Regions from separate parts of the Janthinobacterium sp. NKUCC06_STL genome, predicted to be linked through region 2. Evidence: predicted binding sites of a transcription regulator. Region 2 holds the regulator's gene; the other holds the start of a gene.
What was found. The regulator sigma-54, encoded in region 2, starts transcription at its own class of promoters, with help from an activator protein. The targets are predictions, from matches to a motif close to TGGCANGNAANCTGCTTT.
Positions count from the first base shown of each region.

Region 1: a site for sigma-54 is predicted at 4,799-4,816, ahead of adh (aldehyde dehydrogenase). Genes of this name have one in related genera too.

Region 1 is NZ_JAHKQY010000019.1:2,605-9,967, reverse strand. It holds gene KO539_RS29700 (porin) at 1-673, opposite strand, end outside; gene KO539_RS29695 (PQQ-dependent methanol/ethanol family dehydrogenase) at 961-2,697, opposite strand; gene KO539_RS29690 (DUF779 domain-containing protein) at 2,749-3,138, opposite strand; gene adh (aldehyde dehydrogenase) at 3,193-4,713, opposite strand; gene KO539_RS29680 (beta-propeller fold lactonase family protein) at 4,965-5,921, opposite strand; gene KO539_RS29675 (TonB-dependent receptor) at 6,127-7,363, shown strand, end outside.
Region 2 is NZ_JAHKQY010000003.1:593,660-601,022, reverse strand. It holds gene KO539_RS15295 (enoyl-CoA hydratase/isomerase family protein) at 1-627, opposite strand, end outside; gene hpf (ribosome hibernation-promoting factor, HPF/YfiA family) at 763-1,125, opposite strand; gene KO539_RS15285 (RNA polymerase factor sigma-54) at 1,195-2,673, opposite strand; gene lptB (LPS export ABC transporter ATP-binding protein) at 2,678-3,433, opposite strand; gene lptA (lipopolysaccharide transport periplasmic protein LptA) at 3,433-4,014, opposite strand; gene lptC (LPS export ABC transporter periplasmic protein LptC) at 4,040-4,651, opposite strand; gene KO539_RS15265 (HAD family hydrolase) at 4,691-5,224, opposite strand; gene KO539_RS15260 (SIS domain-containing protein) at 5,224-6,234, opposite strand; gene KO539_RS15255 (monovalent cation:proton antiporter family protein) at 6,343-7,363, shown strand, end outside.

The DNA.
Region 1 (7,363 bases), on a different contig from region 2:
GACTCGACTTCGAGGAATAGGTCGAGCCTGCCACGATGGGCGTATCGGAGACGGGACTGACCAGCGCCACGTCGACGCCAACGCCGCCCGACTTCGGCGAGCTGTACATGATCTGGCCATAGTTGCCCAGATAGGTGTAGCCGGCGCCGATATGGCCCAGGGTCACCCGGCCCCGCTGCGTCGCCTGCACGGGTGCGCCTGAACCCAACAAGGTCATGTCGGAGAGGATCGCATTCGCGCCGAAGATGCCGTAGTCGCGGCCCAGCTTGAAGGTGCCCATTTCCGCATTGCCGAACGTGAAGAAGGCCTGGCGCACATCGACCACGCTGTTCTGGCTGATGGCGCTGTCCGTGGCCGTCGAGTTGTAGATGCCGATCAAGGCTTTCACGTCGTACTCGCCCAGCCGCGAGCTTGCCGAGGTGATCAAGCCGTTCGGCAGCAAGCCATTGCCGATGGTGGTGCGGTCCTTCTCGCCGCCGCAACCGAGCGCCTGGCCGCCCAGCGCCAGCCCGCCCACCGCATCGCCCGAACACGACACTTGCGTGTAATAGGCGTTGACGATGCCGCCCACCGACACGGTCCAGTCGCCGGCCTTGATATCGACGGCTTGCGCCTGTCCCACCGCTGCGATTGTCATGACACCGAGGCTCCCCAGCTTGATCCATGTGTTCATTGCGTCTCCTCTTTCTTCTCTGTTTTTAGTGTGCACACCAGTGATTGATGTACCTCAAGCTTTGGCAATAAGCGTGCCCAGCACGGCCCAGAAGGAGAAAGAGAAAATATGTGTTTAACATGTGCAGCAGCGGATCAATCGCCACTGACAGTGTTCATTTTTTGACCGCAAGTATGCGTATCGGGCATCCAGGTAAACAAAAAACTGACGGCCTGGGCCGTCAGCAAAAAGAAAACACCCGGCGGACAGGGAGACACCCATCCGAGTGGCCCGGATGCTTCACCCCGTTACTTCGATGCCAGCTTGAAAACCCACACGGAACCGCCCTGCTCCAGGAAGTTGACTTTCTTCGCCACTTCGCCGCCCCACAACGGCACCGCGCCACCCCAGCCGGAAACGACGGCTACATATTGCGTGTCGCCATCCTGCCAGGTGACGGGCGGCGCCACGACGCCGGAGCCCGTCTGAAATTTCCACAGTTCCTTGCCTGTCTTCGCATCGACGGCTTTCAGGAAGCCTTCCGGCGTGCCGTAGAACACCAGGTTGCCGGCCGTACTCATCACGCCGCCCCACAGCGGCGCGTTGTTCTTGATTTCCCACACGATCTTGCCCGTCTTCGGATCGACGGCGCGCATGGCGCCGATGTAGTCGTCAAACAAGGGCTTGATGGTGAAACCGGCACCGAGGAAAGCGCCGCCCTTCTTGTAGCTGATCGGCTCATTCCAGATATCCATGCCCCATTCGTTCGCCGGCACATAGAACAGCTTGGTTTGCGGCGAGTACGCCATCGGCATCTGGTTTTTGGCGCCGAGGAAAGCGGGCGCGGCAAACACGGTCGTGCCCTTCTTGCCCTCCTCTCCCTTGGTCGGGTCGCCAGGACGGCCGGCGGCGATGTAGTTCGGCCGGCCCGTCTTCAGGTCGATGCTGCTGGCCCAGGTGATTTTCTTCACAAACGGAAAGGCGTTCTGCAGCTTGCCCGTGTTGGCGTCGATGACATAGAAGAAACCATTGCGGTCGGCCTTGCCGCCGTAGCGCTTGCCATCCATGTCGAAGGTAACGAATTCGTTGGCGCCATCGAAATCCCAGGCATCGTTCGGCGTGTTTTGATACGCCCACTTGATCTGTCCCGTTTTCACGTCCAGCGCCACGGTGGAGGACGAGTACAGGTTGTCGCCGGGACGCAAGTGGCTGTTCCACGGCGCCGGGTTGCCGGTGCCAAAGTAGGCGAGCTTGGTTTGCGGATCGTAGGTGCCGCCCATCCACGTCGAGGCGCCGCCCGTTTTCCACAAGTCGCCCGGCCAGGTCTTGTTCACCGTTCCCGAAATGCCGTTATCGATCGCTTTGCCATCCTTGTCATAGCGGTGGCCCATATGGCCTTCCACCGTCGGCCGGCTCCACACGAGGTCGCCCGTCATCGGGTTGCGCGCTTCGACCCTGCCAACGATGCCAAATTCCCCACCCGACACACCCGTCAGCAGCAAGCCTTCGGCGATCAGCGGCGCGGCCGTCATCGAGTAGCCAGCCGCATAATCATCGACTTTTTCCTTCCAGACGATCTTGCCCGTGTTCTGGTCCAGCGCCACCAGGTAGGCGTCGAGCGTGCCAAAAATCACCAGGTTGCCGTACAGGGCGGCACCGCGGTTGACCACGTCGCAGCAGGGCATGATGCCGTCCGGCAAGCGATGCTCATATTTCCACAGCTTGGCGCCCGTTTTCAAGTCGACGGCAAAGATACGCGAATACGAGGCCGTGACGAACATCTTGCCGTTGTGAATCAGCGGCTGCGATTCCTGGCCACGCTGCTTTTCGCCGCCAAACGAGAACGACCAGGCCGGCACCAGCTTGGCCACGGTCTTGTCATTGATTTGCGTCAACGGCGAATAGCGCTGGCCCTGCGTGCCCATGCCGAACGACAGCACACTGGCCGGATTCTTCGCCGTGCTGTCGAGCATGGCATTGGTGACATTGCCCACGTCGGCTGCCTGAACCAACGAGGCGACACTCAAAGCGACGACTATCCCCATGATTTTTTTCTGCACAATCATCTCCCTCTGTTTTATTAGTATGTGTGTGTATCAAGTCTTGCGGTGCTCATGCGGCTGGGCATGCAACAGCGCGCACTCTTCATCGGTGAACAGGCGCGAGCGCGTCAAAAAGCGCTTGCCCGTACCGTTGTCGAGTGAAAACATGCCGCCATTGCCATCGACCACATCGATAATCAACTGGGTATGCTCCCAGTACTCGAATTGCTCGAGTCCCATGTAAAACGGTGTGCCATTCAAATTGCCGAGATAGATATCGGTATCGCTGACATCGAACTCGCCCAGCGCATAGCACATGGGCGCGCTGCCGTCGCAGCAACCGCCCGACTGGAAAAACATCAGCGGGCCGTGACGCTGGCGCAACTTGTCCATCATTTCCAGCGCCGCATCGGTGGCGACCACCCGGGCAATTGCTGCACTCATGGCATCCCTTTCTGCGCCCCGCACCTGGACTACAAGCGCGGCGCGTGTACCGGTTTAGAAGAAGCCCAGCGCTTTCGGGCTATAGCTCACCAGCAAGTTCTTCGTTTGCTGGTAATGATCGAGCATCATCTTGTGGTTTTCGCGGCCGATACCCGATTGCTTGTAGCCACCGAACGCGGCGTGGGCTGGATACAGGTGGTAGCAATTGGTCCACACGCGGCCCGCCTGGATGGCGCGGCCCATGCGGAAGGCGCGTGAACCATCGCGCGTCCACAGGCCGGCACCCAGGCCATACAAGGTGTCGTTGGCAATCGCCAGCGCTTCGGCCTCATCCTTGAAGGTGGTCACGGAGACGACCGGTCCGAAGATTTCTTCCTGGAAGATACGCATCTTGTTATTGCCCTTGAACACGGTCGGACGCACGTAGTAGCCGCCTTCCAGGTCGCCCGCCTGCGTGTTGCGCGCGCCGCCGGCCAGCACTTCCGCGCCTTCCTGGCGGCCGATGTCGAGGTAGGACAGAATTTTTTCCAGCTGCTCCTGCGACGCCTGCGCGCCGATCATGGTGGACGAGTCGAGCGGGTTGCCCTGCTTGATGGCGGCCACGCGCTTCAAGGCCCGTTCGATGAATTTCTCGTAGATCGATTCCTGGATCAGCACGCGCGACGGGCAGGTGCACACCTCGCCCTGGTTCAGCGCAAACATGGTGAAGCCTTCGAGGCACTTGTCGAAATACTCGTCGTCCGCATCCATCACGTCTTCAAAGAAGATGTTCGGCGACTTGCCGCCCAGCTCCAGGGTGACGGGAATCAGGTTTTGCGCGGCATAACCCATGATCAGGCGGCCCGTGCCCGTTTCACCCGTAAAGGCGATCTTGGCGATGCGCTTGCTCGACGCCAGCGGCTTGCCCGCTTCCAGGCCGAAACCGTTGATGATGTTCAGCACGCCCGGCGGCAGCAAGTCGCCGATCAGCTCGATCAACACCATGATGGACGCTGGGGTCTGCTCGGCCGGCTTGAGCACTACGCAATTGCCGGCGGCCAGGGCTGGCGCCAGTTTCCACACGGCCATCAGGATCGGGAAATTCCAAGGGATGATCTGGCCCACGACGCCCAGCGGCTCGTGGTAGTGGTAGGCATAGGTTTCCGCATCGATTTGCGCGACGGAACCTTCCTGCGCGCGGATGCAGCCGGCAAAATAACGGAAATGGTCGATGGCCAGCGGAATGTCGGCATTCATCGTTTCGCGGATCGGCTTGCCGTTGTCAATGGTTTCCGCCGTGGCGATCAGGCTCAAGTTCTGCTCGATGCGGTCGGCGATGCGGTTCAGGATATTGGCGCGCTCGGCAGGCGAGGTCTTGCCCCAGGCATCCTTGGCGGCATGCGCGGCGTCCAAGGCCAGCTCGACGTCTTCCGCCGTGGAACGGGCGATTTCGCAAAACGGCAGGCCGGTGATCGGCGTGATGTTAGGAAAGTATTCACCTTTTACTGGGGCAACGAATTTGCCGCCGATGTAATTGTCATAGCGTTGTTTGAAGGGATTGGCTACGCCCAGTTTGCTGATGTCTGCGAGATTCATGTCGTCCTCTATCGGGTTAATTAGAATGGAATTACTTAATTAAAATCAAACGTCCTGGTACAGATGGGGTGAGTACACGGAGTCTTCCGCAAATGCCGTGCCAGCTCGCCATCCCACTACAAACTTAGCCGGTTTTACTCTTGTTGCAAGGGCGCGGCATCAATACCGGCGCGCTTTTCAGCGCATGCCCGGGCTTGAGCCGCTGCACAATGGAACAGGTGTACCAGACTGGAACACCTGCGCCTGTGCCACTAGCGAATCACCACGCCCCATGGCAATTCGCCCACGGCAATATCGGCCACCTTGCGCGCGCTGGCCGTGTCGATGACGGAAACGCTGTTCGAGCGGCCATTGGCCACGTACAGCTTGGCGCCATCGGGCGTGATGGCCATATTCCACGGACGCTTGCCGACGGGAATGGTGGCCGTCACCTTGTTGCTGGCCGTGTCGATCACCATCACCGTGCCGTCGATACCGTTCGAGACATACACCTGCTTGCCGCCGGGATGGACCACGATGCCATTCGCATTCTTGCCAGCGGGAATGGTGGCAATAGCCTTGCGCGCGGCCATGTCGATGACGTAGACGGCATTGACCAGTTCGCACGCCACGTAGGCACGCCCCGAGTCCGGACTGAAGCCGATGCCGCGCGGACGCAGTCCCACGGCAATGGACGCGACCTGGCGGCGTTGTGCCACATCAATGACGTCGACTTGCTCGGCCTCTTCCGCGCTGACCAGCAGCCAGCGCCCATCGGGGCTGAACACGGCATGTTCCGGGTTACGTCCGTGCACCTTGATATCGGCAAGCAAGCTGCCTGTATGCCCGTCGAGCAAGGCCACGCTATTGTTTTCCTCGACGGCCACGGCCACGTGGCTACCATCTTGCGAAGCGCTGACACCTTCCGGCGACTTGCCCAGCGCCACCGTGCGCACGGGCGCGCCGCCAGCGTTATCGATCAGCAGCAAGGCGCTGCTGGCCGCGTCCGTGACAAACAATTGCCGCCCGCTGGGGTTGGCGGCAATGCCGCGCGGACGCTTGCCCGCGGCGATCTGGCGCACGACCTGATCGGTGGCCGTATCGATCACGCTCAGGGTGCCCGATTTTTCATTGGGAACATAGGCAAAGGGGACGGCCTGGACGGCGGTGCTGGCGAGCGCCGGCAACAGCCAGAAAACTTGGCGCAAGCGCAGGAAGAAGTTGGGCATAATCACCTTTTCAATGGCAAAACACAGGAAAAGCGCGCGGCATCGGCGCATCTGAACATTGCTGCATGCAAACGCCGTGCCACTGACACGCGTATAATTTCAGCCCACCAATGGAGACATGGCAGGCATATTGCTTGATACAACTATGCAGACCTGCGCCGCGCACGCGACCAAAGCAGGCTTTTATTCACATTGGAGAATCCGCATGCAGCATCGTTTCCGCCTGAACACCATCGCCAGCCTGTTTGTCGCTGGTAGCGCCACCCTCGCCCCCCACGTCTTTGCCGCCGAGGCAGCTGACCTGGCCAACGGGCAACTGATGGATACGGTGGTCGTCAGCGGCAGCCGCATCGCCCACCCCAGCCAGGAAGTGCCGGCCTCGATCGACGTCGTCGACAGCGCCCGTATCCAGGATGGCCAAATCCGCGTCAACGCGTCGGAAGCGCTGGCCGCCGTGCCGGGCCTGGTCGTGCAAAATCGTCAGAACTATGCGCAAGACTTGCAGATCTCGTCGCGCGGCTTCGGCGCCCGCTCCGCCTTTGGCGTGCGCGGCGTCAAACTGATCAGCGATGGCATTCCCGCCAGCATGCCGGACGGCCAGGGCCAGGCCGCCACCTTCAACCTCGACACGGCCGAGCGCATCGAAGTACTGCGTGGACCGTTTTCTGCCATCTACGGCAACCATTCGGGCGGCGTGATCCAGCTGTTTTCCAAGGATGGACAAAATCCCCCGTCCGTCGAATTGAATGTGACGGGCGGCAGCTATGGCACCAACAAGGTGGACTTGACGGCGCAAGGCCAGGCCGGCGGCATCGGCTACGTGCTCGACGGCTCGCGCTTCCGCACCGATGGTTTCCGCGACCACAGCGCCGCCACGCGCGAACAGGCGTTCGGCAAGATCACCGTCAAGCCGACGGCGGACAGCAAGCTGACCATCGTCGCCAACAGCCTGCATCAGGGCAACACACAAGATCCGCTGGGCGCCACCTGGGCCACGTTTGTCCGCGACCCGCGCGCTGGCGAAATCGACACGACTGTTACGCAAGGTCCGAAACCCACCTTGGCCGAGCGCTACAACACGCGCAAGAGCATCGACCATCAGCAAATCGGCGCCACCTATGAACAATCGTTCGGCAACGACCGCCTGCATGTGATGGTGTATGGCGGCAACCGCGACGTGATCCAGTACCAGGCTTTTACCAAAGGCTTCCAGGCGCCATCCAGCCATTCAGGCGGTGTGGTCGACTTCCAGCGTCAGTTCTATGGCATCGATACCAACTGGCTGCACGTGAACCAGCTGGCCGGCGGCAAGCTGAGCACGACCATCGGCATCGATTATGGCCGCTCCAGCGACGACCGCACCGGCTATGAAAATTACATCGGCAACACGTTTGGCGTAAAAGGCAAGCTGCGCCGCGACGAGCAGAATGTCGTCTCCAGCC
Region 2 (7,363 bases):
CTCGCCCGGCGTCGAGTCGAACAGGGCCAGCAACGCCCCCATCTGCGCCTCGGGCAGGTAGACATCGGCCAGGCCCGTGTACAGGGCATCGGCCGCGTTGATGGTCAAGCCCGTCAAGCCCAGATACAGGCCCAGCTGACCGGCCAGGCGGGAAAGAAAATAACTGCCGCCCACGTCAGGGAACAGGCCGATATTAACTTCCGGCATGGCCATGCGCGTGCGGCCCGTGACGATACGCAGGCGGTTGCCGGGCCCGGCTTGCGCCACGCCCATGCCGCCGCCCATCACCACGCCATCCATCACGGCAATATACGGTTTTGGATAGAAATGAATCACATGATTTAAGGCGTATTCTTCCGTAAAGAAATCTTCCAGCAAGGCGCTGCCGCCTTGCGGCGTGGCCAGTCCCGCATCGTAAAAGAAGCGGATGTCGCCGCCGGCGCACAGGGCTTTTTCGCTGCTGGAACGGATCACCACGGCGTCCACGTGCGGATCATCGCGCCAGGCCAGCAGGACCGCGCTCAGGGCGCGCACCATCTCCAGCGACAGGGAATTCAAGGCTTTCGGACGGTCGAGCACGATGTGCCCGGTGCGGTTGCGGATGGAGGTCTGGACGAAGTCGCTCATGGCAGGCAGGAAAGAAGTGAAAGTGCAAACATTCTAGCGCCTGCGCGGGGAAGATTGCGTTCAACAGGTCCAGGCGCAAAAAAGGGCGCAAGATGTGCGCCCTTAGTTGATCACAACTGCTGGAAGCGGGTGGCCTTAAACGGCGACGACGGCGTCTTCCTCGGAGTTGTCTGGCAGATGCTTGATCGCCTCTTTACCGTGCCCTTGCACTTTGGTTTTGTATTTCATCACTTGCCTATCGAGCTTGTCGATCAGGGTATCGATCGCGGCGTACAGGTCGTGCGCCAGGCTTTCCACATAGACAGTCTTGCCACTCAAACGCAGGTTGACTTCAGCCTTTTGACGTTTTTCTTTCTCTTTGAGGTTATCCACGGTCAGAATCACGGCGATATCGATGACTTGATCGAAATGACGTTTCACGCGCTCCAGCTTCGTTTGTACGTATTCACGGATGGCTGGTGTCACTTCGAGATGATGTCCGCTGATGGTGAGATTCATACACACTCCTAAAGATGATCGGGTTCGTGCGGTCCATCGTATCCGGCCCGCAGAGGAACCGAAAAAAACTTACAAACACTTACGCAGGCTCACTGGCGGAATTTTCAACGCTTCCCGGTATTTGGCAACAGTACGTCGCGCAATCACCATGCCTTGTTCCCCCAGCATGTCCGCAATCTTACTGTCGGATAAAGGATTTTTAGGGTCTTCTGCTCCTGTCAGTTGCACGATCAATGCCCGTATCGCCGTCGATGACGCTTCGCCCCCCGCTTCGGTGGCGACGTGGCTACCAAAGAAATATTTCAACTCGAACATGCCGTGCGGGGTCAGCATGTACTTTTGAGTTGTTACCCGCGAGATAGTACTCTCGTGTAAACCCAGTGTATCAGCTATTTCACGGAGCACAAGGGGGCGCATGGCAACGGCCCCATGCGAGAAAAAGTTCTTTTGTCTTTCTACTATCGCCTGTGCCACGCGCAGGATGGTGTCGAAGCGCTGGCGCATATTCTTGATCAGCCACTTGGCTTCCTGCAACTGTGCGCCCATGGCGCCTTCGCCCTTGCCCTGCTTGAGCAGGTTGGCGTACATGGCGTTGACGCGCAGGCGCGGCATGACGTCGTTGTTCAGGGTCACTTGCCAGCCATTGCGCGCGCGCTTGACGACGACGTCAGGCACCACGTAATCGGACACGTCCGAGGCGAACACGGCGCCCGGATGCGGATTGCACTGGCGAATCACCGTCTGCGCTTCGCGCAAGTCTTCCTCGTCGCAATCGAGGGCTTTTTTCAGCTTGTTGAAATCGCGCTGGGCAAACCAGGCCAGGTGCTTTTCCACGATGACGAGGGCCATGCGCCGCGTCACCATGGCGATGTGCGGCAAGCGCTTGATTTGCAGGGCCAGGCATTCGGACGCATTGCGCGCGCCCACGCCCGGCGGATCGAAACTTTGCAGCAGCGACAAGGCCGTGCGCATCTCGTCGGCGTCGATTTCCAGCTCTTCCGGCAGGCGCGCCAGGATGTCGTCGAGCGACTCTTCCAGGTAGCCATTGTCGTCGAGCGCGTCGATGATCAGCTCGACCAGCGCGCGGTCGCGCAACTCGAGCACCGTCACGCGCATCTGCTCCATCAGGTGCTCGCGCAGGGTGCAGTGATGGGCCTCCAGCTGCGGACGCGAATCTTCATCGTCTGGCGCCTTGCCGCGGCTCGCCTCGCTCCAGTCGCTGTCGCCACCGTCCGCGGCAGCCGGACTGTCGCCCGCCTCGCCGTCAAAGGTTTCCGCTTCGGCCGGCGCGGCAGGCGCGTCCTGGCTTGGCGGCTGGGGCGGCGCTTCGGCCGGCGCCGCCGTGGAACTCAAGGCGCCGTCGGACAGCAGGCGCAGCGAACGGTCGAGCGGATCGTCGAGGCGCTCGAGCAAGGGATTGTCCGTCAGCAGTTGCTCTAGTTCCTGGTGCAATTCCAGGGTAGACAATTGCAACAGGCGTATCGATTGCTGCAACTGCGGCGTCAGTGCCAGGTGCTGCGAAGTGCGCAGCTGCAATGATTGTTTCATTGGCTTACATGCGGAAGTGTTCGCCCAGATAGACCCGGCGTACCGACTCGTTCGCGATGATGTCGTCGGGGCGTCCCGACGCCAGCACCGAGCCCTGGTTGATGATGTAGGCACGGTCGCAGATACCCAGCGTCTCGCGCACATTATGATCGGTGATCAGCACGCCGATATTGCGCTCCTTCAAGAAGCGCACGATGCGCTGGATCTCGATCACGGCGATCGGATCAACGCCGGCGAACGGCTCGTCGAGCAGCACGAAACGGGGATCGGTGGCCAGCGCGCGGGCGATTTCCACGCGGCGGCGCTCGCCGCCCGACAGGGACAGGGCCTGGTTCTCGCGCAGCTTTTCAATCTGCAAGTCGGCCAGCAATTTGTCCAGGCGCTCCTCGATCTCGGCCTTCTTCAAAGGACGGCCTTCAACGGTCTGGATTTCCAGCACGGCGCGGATATTGTCTTCCACCGTCAGCTTGCGAAAGACGGACGCTTCCTGCGGCAGGTAGGACAGGCCCATCTGCGCGCGGCGGTGGATCGGCAGGCTGGAAATGTCCACGCCGCTGATATCGATGCTGCCGCCGTCCGACGGCACCAGGCCGACGATCATGTAGAACGAGGTAGTCTTGCCGGCGCCGTTCGGGCCCAGCAACCCCACCACTTCGCCGCATTCGACTTGCAGCGAGACATCATGCACGACTTGCCGCTTGCCATAGGTTTTTTGCAGCCCGCGAACGATCAGGGTGCTGCCGCAACGTGTATTTTCCATTATTTCTTTCCTGGCGCGGGCGTGGCCGGCGCTTTCTCCGCCGCCGGCGCCTTGGTCTTCGGCTGGATCACCATGCGCACGCTGCCGCCATCCGCGGTGCTGGTGCCGCTGTTGGAATTTTCCATCGCAAATTCTTCCTTGCGGCTGTCATACGAGATGAAGGCGCCGTTGGCCACATCGGTCACTTTCGCGCCTTCCAGGCGCGTCAGCTTGGCTCTGGAAAACAGTTTCACCACTTCCGTTTTGTTGTTGTATTCCACGCGCTCCGCTTCGCCTTCGACCCACAGGTCGCCCGCGCCATCGCGCTTCTGGCGGAAGGTGGCGAGCTTGCCGGGATCGGCCCAGAAAGTAATGAACTGGTAGCCTTGCGGATCTTCCGTGATCAGGGCCCGGCCCGCCTTCATGGTCAGGGTACCCTTGACCAGCACGACGTCGCCCGTCAGGGTGCGCACCTGCTTGATGTCATCGATGTGGCCGCTACGTGCCGTGATGACGGCTTCCTTCTCGGAATCGGCCTTCTCGGCATGCGCCACGCCCATGATGGCCAGGGAAAATACGGTCAACAGCAAAATTTTCTTCATAGTATGGTTTCCTTGTTTCATTCTGTCATTTTGACGCCGCGGCCGGGCGCGGTTTCGGCGGGAGGACCATGCGCAGCGCATTCTGCACTTCGACCACGCCGGTGGCATTATTGGCCTTCATGCCGATGCCATTGAGGCGCGAGGTGCCCGTCAGGATATCGACAGGCACGTCCGATTCCATTCTTTCCTCATCCGGGAACACCGTCAGCGCTTCCGTCCTGACCGTCAGGTTCTGCGCCTTCGGACTGGCCACGCGGTCGATCACGACCTTGCGGTGCAGTTGCAGCCGGGTATTGTCCTGGTCGATATGCGCCAGTTCCGCATTCATGTTCATCGGCGGCATGCCTGGCGTGAGCTTGCGCACGAAAGGCTGGTCGATATCGGACGAATCGTCGGCCGGATAATGCGTGAGCTTGGTGCCCGACACGATATAGCTGGGCTTACCCGTCAAATCCATGCGCACCAGGCTGAAATTGGTGATGAAATAGTCGGGCTCATCCAGGTGCTTGCTGGCCGTGATGTCCTGGCTGTTCTTGTTCATCACTTCAAGCAGCCAAAAGCTGGCCAACGCGACAACAACCGCGCCCAGCACGGTAAAAATCATGCGCCAGCGATGGGCGCCTCCTGGCTTACGCATAGGGCTTCACTCTTTCAAAGGTCACTGGCGAGGCGCGCCTCACTCCAGGAACGGCGCCATGACGCGCGCATAGTTGTCCTGGGCGCGCAGCAGGAATTCGCAGATCTCGCGCACGGCGCCGCGACCGCCGCCGGCCTGCGTCACATGGTGCGCCAGGCCCTGCGCTTCGGGACGCCCGCCAGGCACGCTGACGGCAAAACCGACGCGCTTCAGGATGGGCGCATCGATGACGTCATCGCCGATATAGCCGCATTGCTCTTCCGTCAAGCCTGTCAGCGCCAGCAGTTCGCGAAACGGCGTCAGCTTGTCGTGGCCGCCCTGATGCACATGGGTAATGCCCAGGTCCTGCGCGCGGCGCGCCGTGATGGCCGAGCGGCGCGCGCTGATGATGGCCGTCTGCACGCCCGATTCCTGCAGCAGCTTGATGCCCAGGCCATCATACACATTAAATGTTTTCATCATCTCGCCGTCCGGGCCGAAATGCAGGCTGCCGTCGGTGAGCACGCCATCGACGTCAAAGATCATCAGTTTGACCTTGGCCGCGCGCGCCAGGTTGTCCGCTACGCTGTCCATCAGATCACCTTCGCTTGCGTCAGATCATGGATATGCAGCGCGCCCACCAGCTTGCCGTCGGCATCGACGACCAGCATCTGGTTGATGCGGAACTGCTCCATCACGGCCACGGCATCGACGGCCAGGCGTTCGGGCGCGATGCTGCGCGGCTGCGCATGCATGACGTCGCGGATCGCCACTTGCGTGAAATCCTGCACGCGCTCGAACATGCGGCGCAAGTCGCCATCCGTAAACACGCCCACGGGGCGGTTGTCCGCATCGACGACGGCCGTCATGCCCATGCCCTTCTTCGTCATTTCTTCCAGCGCCTGCAGCAGGGATGCCTGCACGGGCACTTGCGGCACCCGTTCGCCGCTGCGCATGACGTCATGCACGTGCGTGAGCAGGCGGCGGCCCAGGGCACCACCCGGATGCGAGCGGGCGAAATCTTCTTCCTTGAAGCCGCGCAAGTCGAGCAAGGCCACGGCGAGCGCGTCGCCCAGGGCCAGGGTGACGGTGGTGCTGGCCGTCGGCGCCAGGTTCAGCGGACAGGCTTCTTTTTCAACGGAAACATCCAGGTGCACGTCGGCCAGCTGGGCCAGGCTGGAATTCGGCTTACCCGTCATGGAAATCAGTACGCCGCCCATGCGCTTGACGACGGGCATGATGGCCATCAGTTCCGACGATTCGCCCGAATACGATATGGCAATAAAGGCATCGTCCGAGGTGACCATGCCCAGGTCGCCATGGGCCGCTTCGGCCGGATGCACGAACAGGGCCGGCGTGCCGGTGGAAGCGAGGGTGGCGGCAATCTTGCGCGCGATATGGCCGGATTTGCCGATGCCGGAGACGACGACTCTTCCTTTGCATTGCAGCAACAGCGCCACGGCGCGGCCCACGCTGTCGTCCGTGGCCAGGCGCGCGTGCAGCGCAACGATGGCGTCGGACTCGATCTGCAAGGTGGTGCGGGCCAGCGCGACGGCGCGCTCGGTCGTCGCTTGCATGTCAATTCGATCAAAAGCTTTCAGCATTGTTTTTTCATGGGTTACACTCATGCCCAAAGTATAAACGAATTAGGAAAGCAAAAAACTTGCCAGTCACAACAAACAACGATTTCCATTGACCGTACCGGGCAACCCATGTTTTCCTCGCTTGAACTGACCCTGATGTTACTCGGCAGCGCCGTGCTGGGCGTGGTCGCTTTCAGAATGTTGCATTTGCCGCCCATGCTGGGCTACCTGGCCGTTGGCATCGTCATCGGCCCCCACGCGCTGGGTCTGGCAGCGGAAAACGAGGCCAGCCACACCCTGGCCGAATTCGGCGTCGTCTTCCTGATGTTTTCCATCGGGCTCGAATTTTCTCTGCCCAAGTTCCTCGCCATGCGGCGCATCGTCTTCGGCCTTGGCATGGCGCAGGTGGTCACCACCATCATCGCCACCGTCGTCTTCGGCTGGCTCGTCGGACATTACCTGTCCGCCTACATCCACCTGAGCTGGCAGGCCGCCTTCGCCCTAGGCGGTGCGCTGGCCATGTCGTCGACGGCCATCGTCTCGAAAATGCTCACGGAACGGCTGGAGCTCGAAAGCGAACACGGCCGCAAGATCATCGGCATCCTGCTGTTCCAGGACCTGGCCGTCGTGCCTCTGCTGATCCTGATTCCCGCCCTCACGCGCGATTCGGACAACCTGGCCGAAACCCTGGCCTGGGCCGGCGGCAAGGCCCTCGTCGTGCTGATCCTGCTGCTGTTCATCGGCCAGAAACTGGTGCGCGGCTGGCTCACCATCGTCGCCAAGCGCCGCTCGCAAGAATTGTTCATGCTCAACCTGCTGCTGATTACCCTCGGTGCGGCGTGGATCACGGAGCGGGCCGGGCTGTCGCTGGCCCTGGGCGCGTTTGTTGCCGGCATGCTCATTTCCGAGACGGAATTCAAGCACCAGGTGGAAGAGGATATCAAGCCCTTCCGCGACGTGCTGCTGGGCCTGTTCTTCATCACCGTCGGCATGCTGCTCAATATCCGCGTCGTACTCGACAACTGGTGGCTCGTCTTGCTGCTGCTGTGCGGCCCTGTGCTGCTGAAATTCGCGCTGATCGCGGGCCTGGCCCGGCTGTTCGGCTCCAGCAACGGCGTGGCCCTGCGCACGGGACTGGGACTGGCGCAGG